2 regions of the Acerihabitans sp. genome follow, and region 2 is predicted to be linked to the other one. Evidence: predicted binding sites of a transcription regulator. Region 2 holds the regulator's gene; the other holds the start of a gene.
What was found. The regulator PhoB, encoded in region 2, activates phosphate uptake and scavenging genes when phosphate is short. The targets are predictions, from matches to a motif close to CTGTCATAAAACTGNCNNAT.
Positions count from the first base shown of each region.

Region 1 (3,862 bases), on a different contig from region 2:
GATAGCCGGGGAAAAAATAGGCATTGGCGATAATCACTTCGCGTTGGGCGCTGCGCAGCATATCGATATAGTGGCGTTCGATGTCCGTGTCGTGCTCATCATTATCCCGATAGACAAACAGCGCCTGGGCCTCGCCGGGCTGGCGGTTATGGGCCGGCAGCCTGGAGCGGCGGCGCAGCCAGCTGCGGTGGTGATCTTCGCTATATACCGCCTGCAGGGTGAAGCGATGGATATCCGCCACCACCGGCCCTTCCACTTCCACCGCATAGTCCTGTTTGGCCTCCGGGCCGTAATCGCTCAGGTGCTCGGCGGAAAAATTGATGCCGCCGATAAAGGCCGTCAGGCCGTCCACCACCACGATTTTGCGATGCAGGCGGCGAAACATGTTGGTGCGCAAGCCCATAAACGCCGGGCGGGGATCGTAATAGCGAAAACGCACCCCGGCGGAGGTCAGGGCGCCGACATAGGCGTCGGACAAATTCGCCGAGCCGTAACCGTCGACCATTAATTCCACCCGCACCCCGCGTTCCGCCGCGGCGATCAGGTTTTTTTGCAACGCTTTGCCGACCTTATCCTCGAACAGGATAAACGTTTCCACCAGTACTTCTTTCGTCGCCTGGCCGATACGCTCGTATAGGGCAGGGAAAAACGCTTCGCCGTTTTCCAGCAAGGTAATGCGGTTGCCGTCGCGCCACTCCATATTCATGCTCATAAACAAATCTCCACGGCGAGGGGGGCATGATCGGATAAGTGCGACCATGGCTGGTTGGCCAGGGAGGTCGGCGCGGTGATACCGGCATTTTTGACATAAATACGATCCAGGCGCAGCAGGGGGAAACGGGCGGGAAAGGTACGGGCGGGACGCCCGCGCGCCTGGGTGAATACCTCGGTCAGGCCGGCTTCGCGGCGCAAAAGCGCGTTGGCCTGCTGGCGCCAGTCGTTAAAGTCGCCGGCCACCACCAGCGGCGCGTCCGCCGGCAGCGTGGCGATATGCCTGCTCATGCGCAGCATTTGCTCCCGGCGATGCTTTTCCTTCAGTCCCAAATGCACGCAAATCACATGCAGTTGCAGTTCACGTCCGGGCACCTGTAGCACGCAGTGCAGCATGCCGCGTTTCTCGGTGCCGTCGATGGACACATCCAGATTGTTCTGGCTGGTGATGGGGAACCGGGAAAGCAGCGCGTTGCCGTGATCGCCATCGGGATAGACCGCATTGCGCCCATAGGCGAAATCGGTCCATATGGTGTCGGCCAGGAATTCATACTGCGGTACCACCGGCCAGTTTTCGAAACGCTGTGAATGCTTTTCGTGCGCGCCCAGGACTTCCTGGAGAAAGACGATATCGGGAGCAACGGTACGCACCGCCTCGCGCAGCTCCGGCAGGATAAAACGCCGGTTAAAGGCGGCAAAACCTTTATGGGTATTGATGGTCAGTACCTTAAAGGAAAATCCCTGCTCCGCCTGCGGCACGCCCGGCGCATCGTTATTGTGGTGATATTCCGTTCGAAGCATGGTAGCGAACCCCTGCAAAATTAAGCGACAAAAACCCACTCCCCGTGATAACGCGGGCTAAGTAAGTAAGAAGTAATTATTAATAAGTGTGCTTAATATCTTAGCTGCTGCGGAACAACCTCGCCAAGATTGAGCGGGTTTGTTAATTCCCTGTGTCATAAAAATGCCATCCTGGTTACGTAGACTTACAGATTATTAAATTCAGACATATTCGTCCCCCCGGCTGGCTACAGGAGTGTTATTTATGCCGCATCCGCAACGTCCCTTACTTTCCCTCGTTTTTACCCTCGCACTGGTGGGCGGCAACGCCCTGTTGGCGCCTGAGGCGGCCGGCGCCGAAAGCCCGCGCGCGGCGCAGGGTGATATTACCCAGCCCGGCGGCGCCCGCCGGCTGCAGGCGGACCAGACCGAGGCGCTGAAGGCGGCGCTGACCAACCGGCGGGCAAAAAACGTTATCCTGTTGATTGGCGACGGCATGGGGGATTCGGAAATCACCGCCGCGCGCAACTACGCGCTCGGGGCGGGCAACGCGTTCCCCGGCATTGACGCGCTGCCGCTGACCGGTCAATACACCCACTACGCGCTGGATAAGACCAGCCATAAACCCGGCTACGTCACCGATTCGGCGGCGTCCGCCACCGCGTGGTCCACAGGGGTGAAAACCTATAACGGCGCGCTGGGGGTCGATGTGTTCGGCAAGGACCATATGACCATCCTGGAACTGGCTAAAACGGCCGGCAAAGCCACCGGCAACGTGTCCACCGCCGAGCTGGAAGACGCCACCCCGGCGGCGCTGGTGGCTCACGTCGGCTCGCGCAAATGCTACGGCCCGGTCGTCACCAGTAAGGATTGCCCGGCCCAGGCGCTGGAAAACCAGGGGCGAGGCTCCATTGCCGAACAGCTGCTGGCGGCCCGCGCCGACGTTACCCTGGGCGGCGGCGGCAAAACCTTCGGCGAAATCGCGAAAGCCGGCGAGTGGCAAGGTAAAACCCTGCGGGAACAAGCCGTGGCGCGCGGCTATCAGCTGGTGGGCGATCTGGACGGCCTGCGGGGCGTGACCCTGGCCAACCAGGATAAACCGCTGCTGGGCCTGTTCGCCGAAGGCAATATGCCGGTGCGCTGGCAAGGCCCGAAAGCCGTCTATCACGGCAATATCGACCAGCCGCCGGTAACCTGCGTCGATAATCCCGCGCGCGGCGCCGGGGTGCCTACCCTGGCGGCGATGACGCAAAAAGCCATCGAGCTGCTCAATGTCAATCCGAACGGTTTTTTCCTGCAGGTTGAAGGCGCATCCATCGATAAGCAGGATCATGCCGCCAACCCGTGCGGCCAGTTCGGCGAGACGGTGGACCTGGACGAAGCGGTGCAAAAGGCGCTGGAATTCGCCCGCGCCGACGGCAACACGCTGGTGGTGGTGACCGCCGATCACGCCCACTCCAGCCAGATTATCGAAGCGGACGCCAAGGCTCCCGGCCTGACCCAGGCGCTGACCACCAAAGACGGCGCGGTGATGGCCATCAGCTACGGCAATTCCGAAGACCCCGAGTCCCAAGGCCACACCGGCACCCAGTTGCGCATCGCCGCCTTTGGTCCGTACGCGGGCAATGTGGCCGGTCTGACCGACCAGACCGATTTGTTCTATACCATGCGCGACGCGCTGGGCATTCAATAATACCTTCCGCCCGGTAAGCGCGGAAATGGACCCGGGGAGCGCGCCATGGCGTGTCAACCCCGGCCATTTTCCACCGCCGGGAAGGGGTTTGAGCACAGTGAGACTTGCCTAAACCCGCCATTTTCTTTAGCCTGCGAACTGGCTCCTCTCCCATAAGATCAGATGACATGTCCGAGCAAAGCGCGCCCGCGCTGAAGGAAATCTTTAACCATGCCCGGTTGCGCGATATCGCGGCGCAAACCGCCGCCGTCCATCCCGGTTTTGACAGCGCCCGTTTCCTGGCCGCCACCGCCGAGGGACTTGATGCGCTATCGCTGATGGCGCGCCTGCGGCGGGTTAGCGTTTGCCTGCACGACGGACTGCCTTCGGATTTAGCGCCGGCGCTGGCGATTTTACGCCGGTTGGCGCCCCGCCTGGACAATCGGTTTGTCACCCTGGTATTGCCGGAGTATGTGGCGATGTACGGGCTTGAAGATTTCGATCTCTCGATGGAGGCCCTGCGCTTTTTTACCCCCTTCGGCTCTGCGGAATTTGCCGTACGCCCGTTCCTGCGCCAGGATCTGGCCCGCGGGCTGGCGCTGATGGAGCGCTGGTCGCGCGACGATAACGAACACGTCCGCCGGCTGGCCAGCGAAGGCAGCCGACCGCGCCTGCCCTGGTCGTTTCGCCTGGAAGCGC
Region 1 is NZ_DASWOM010000092.1:84,869-88,730, forward strand. It holds gene clsB (cardiolipin synthase ClsB) at 1-706, opposite strand, end outside; gene VGC33_RS15695 (endonuclease/exonuclease/phosphatase family protein) at 709-1,470, opposite strand; gene phoA (alkaline phosphatase) at 1,757-3,184, shown strand; gene VGC33_RS15705 (DNA alkylation repair protein) at 3,352-3,862, shown strand, end outside.
Region 1: a site for PhoB is predicted at 1,665-1,684, ahead of phoA (alkaline phosphatase). Genes of this name have one in related genera too.

Region 2 (3,862 bases):
GTGATCTCCGCCACCCCCTCGGCGTCAAAACTGACGATATTGATCTGCTTGGGCTGACCGGTTTCATCAAAGCTCAGGGCGATGGGCGAGCCGCAATAGCGGATGTGCTGCTGTCCCCCCACGCACTGCGGTCGGTGGATATGGCCAAGGGCGATATAGTCCGCCGGGGGGAACAGCTGGGCGGGAAACGCGTCGAGGCTGCCGATATAAATATCCCGCACTGAATCGGTGGTGGCGGCGCCCACCGTGGTCAGGTGTCCGGTGGCGATAATCGGCAGCCGGCCGGGCAGTTGGGCGCGCAGGGCCAGCGCCCGGTCATAAAGCGTCTGGTAATGGGCGGCGATGGCATCCATCAGCGCCCGTTGCTTCTCATCGCCCGATTGTCCGGCGCGGCTGGTCAGCAGGTCGCGCGGGCGTAAAAAAGGGATAGCGCACAGTATCGCCCCCGGCTTTCCACTACGATCGTACAGCACAAAAACCGCTTGGTCGCCGCTGTCGTCGTCGGGGTTACCGGCGGCGCTATCGTCATCGTCCCGGCCGCCGATCGCGCCTTCGCCGTGGATGCCGGCGATAACCCGGGTATTCATGCAGGCCAGCAGCGCGCGGGATTCATTCAGGGTCGCCACCGCGTCGTGATTGCCCGCCAGCACGACAAGCCGGCAACCGGTGGGCTGCAACGCCACCACGAAACGGTTGAACAGTTCGCGGGCATAGCTTGGCGGGGTGCCGGTATCAAAGATATCGCCGGCCACGATCACCGCGTCGATATCCTGCTCTTCCACTTGGGCCACCAGCCATTGCAAAAAAGCCCGATGCTCGCGGGCGCGGTTTTTGGTGTAAAACGACTGACCCAGATGCCAGTCAGAAGTATGGATGATCCGCATGACGCTCCAGCGAGAGTGCAAAAGTCAGGGCGAGAGTATAAACCCTCGCCCGGTCGATGCCGACGGAAAGTGTTTAATTTTGGCCGCCCAAGCCGAAAAAAATCGCCATGCGCTAAGCTTGCGGCACAATGGGCTGATTTTAATAAATCTGTCATAAAAGTGACGCATAATGCCCGGGCACGTTAACCGCAGAGATTAATGGCAGGAAAAAATGGCAAAACGCATATTAGTCGTGGAAGACGAAGCGCCGATTCGTGAAATGGTGTGCTTCGTACTTGAACAGAATGGCTTCCAGCCCATCGAAGCCGAAGACTACGGCGCGGCGGTGAGCCGTATGGCGGAGCCTTATCCGGATCTGGTATTGCTCGACTGGATGTTGCCAGGCGGTTCGGGAATTCAATTTATTAAACATATGAAACGCGAGGTGCTCACCCGCGATATCCCGGTCATGATGCTGACCGCGCGCGGCGAGGAGGAAGACCGGGTGCGTGGGCTGGAGGTGGGCGCGGATGATTATATTACCAAACCGTTCTCGCCCAAGGAGCTGCTGGCCAGGATCAAGGCGGTAATGCGCCGCATTTCGCCGATGGCGGTGGAAGATAAAATCGAACTGCAGGGGCTGAGCCTGGATCCGTCGTCGCACCGGGTGACCTCCAACGAGCTGGCGCTGGAGATGGGGCCTACCGAATTTAAACTACTGCACTTTTTCATGACTCATCCCGAACGGGTATATAGCCGCGAACAGTTGTTAAACCATGTCTGGGGCACTAATGTGTATGTTGAGGACCGGACGGTTGATGTGCATATTCGCCGGCTGCGCAAAGCGCTGGAAACCGGCGGTCACGATCGGATGGTGCAGACGGTCCGCGGCACCGGCTATCGTTTTTCCGCGCGCTATTAGCGCGGTAACAGGGGAGCTTTGCCGGTGCTAGAACGATTATCCTGGCGTAAAATAGTGCTTGAGCTGGGGCTGTTTTGCCTGCCGGCCCTGTTATTGTCGCTTTTCGTCGGCCATCTGGCCTGGCTTCTGGTGGCGGCGCTGCTGGCGGCGCTGGTGCGCAATTATTATTACCAACTGCGGCTGTCGCGCTGGCTATGGGTTGATCTCAGGCATAAGCCGCCGGTTGGGCGGGGAAGCTGGGAACCGCTGTTTTACGGCTTGCATCAGATGCAGTTGCGCCACCGGCGGCGGCGGCGGGAATTGGCCACGCTGTTTAAACGGTTTCGCAGCGGCGCCGAAACCCTGCCGGATGCGTTGGTGATGCTGACCGACGACGGCCATATATTCTGGTGCAACGGCCTGGCGCAACAGCTGCTCGGGTTCCGCTGGCCGGAAGACAACGGCCAGCATATCCTCAACTTGCTGCGTTATCCTGAATTCAACAGCTATATACAGAGCCGATCTTTCGAGCGGCCGTTAACGCTACTGCTTAACAAGCAACGCTATGTAGAATTCCGCGTGATGCCCTATACCGACGATCAGCTGTTAATGGTGGCGCGCGACGTGACCCAGATGCGTCAGCTGGAAGGGGCCCGGCGCAACTTTTTCGCCAATGCCAGCCATGAGCTGCGTACGCCGCTGACGGTGTTGCAGGGTTATCTGGAAATGATGAGCGACCAGGATATGGATGAGGCCATCCGCGCCAAGGCCCTGCATACCATGCAGGATCAGACGCAGCGCATGGAGCGCCTGGTCAAGCAACTGCTGGTCTTATCTCGTATCGAGGCCGCGCCGCAGGGCGAAGTCAATGATCGCATCGATATTCCCGCCATCCTCAGGCGCCTGCAGCAAAGCGCCGGCGCGCTCAGCCAGGAACGGCATGAAATCGTGTTTCGGGTCAACGAACAGTTAATGGTGCGCGGCAATGAAGATCAGCTGCGCAGCGCGATGTCCAACCTTATCTACAATGCGGTCATCCATACGCCGCCGGGCACCCGTATCGAGGTGTGCTGGCAGCGTACGCCCGACGGCGCGCAGTTTCAGGTCAGCGATAACGGGCCGGGCATCGCCCCGGAACATCTGCCGCGCCTGACCGAGCGTTTTTACCGGGTCGATAAGGCCCGTTCGCGCCAGACCGGCGGCAGCGGCCTCGGGCTTGCCATCGTAAAGCACGCCCTTGGCAATCACGATGCGCGGCTTGATGTCATCAGCGAACCCGGCGCCGGTACCCGTTTCTTTTTTACCTTGCCCAACCGGTTGATTGTACCCGCCGTCCTGACCGACAATAGCGCCACTCACTTACCACGTATTAGATCCCGATGATAAAAGCGGTAAAAACCCTGGGCTGGCTGCTTTGGATACTGGCGGTCCTGCCCGCGGCGGCGCGGCCGCTGCCGGTACTGTCGGGTAGCCTTACCAGCAGCGGTTCCGATACCCTGGCGAATATCATGGCGCTGTGGGCGGCGGATTTCAGGCATGACTTCCCGGATGTCGGCGTGCAGATCCAGGCGGGCGGATCGGCCACGGCGGCAACCGCGCTGGCCGCCGGCACGGCGCAAATAGGGCCGATGAGCCGCATGATGAGCGGGCCGGAAATCGCCGCGTTTGCGCGTCACTACGGTTATCCACCCCTGGCGGTGCCGGTGGCGTTGGATGCGCTGGTGATATTGGTTAACCAGGACAACCCTTTGCCGACCCTGCGCCTGCGCCAGCTGGACGCCATTTTTTCCATCACCCGCAGCTGTGGCGATGCCCGGCCGATCACGCGCTGGGGCGAACTCGGCCTTACCGGGGGCTGGGCTGATGTATCCCTGCTGCGCTACGGCCGCAATTCCGCCTCCGGCACCTATGGATTATTTCGCCAGCGCGTACTGTGCGGCGGCGATCTGCTGGAGTCGGTTAACGAGCTGCCCGGTTCGGCGTCGGTGGCGCAGGCGGTAAGCGCGTCACGCAACGCCATCGGTTTCGCCGGCATGGGTTTTCATACCACAGGCGTCAGGATCCTGGCGTTAACCGATGACGCCGGCCGCCGGGTAAC
Region 2 is NZ_DASWOM010000128.1:38,946-42,807, reverse strand. It holds gene VGC33_RS21065 (exonuclease SbcCD subunit D) at 1-884, opposite strand, end outside; gene phoB (phosphate response regulator transcription factor PhoB) at 1,096-1,785, shown strand; gene phoR (phosphate regulon sensor histidine kinase PhoR) at 1,810-3,147, shown strand; gene VGC33_RS21050 (PstS family phosphate ABC transporter substrate-binding protein) at 3,144-3,862, shown strand, end outside.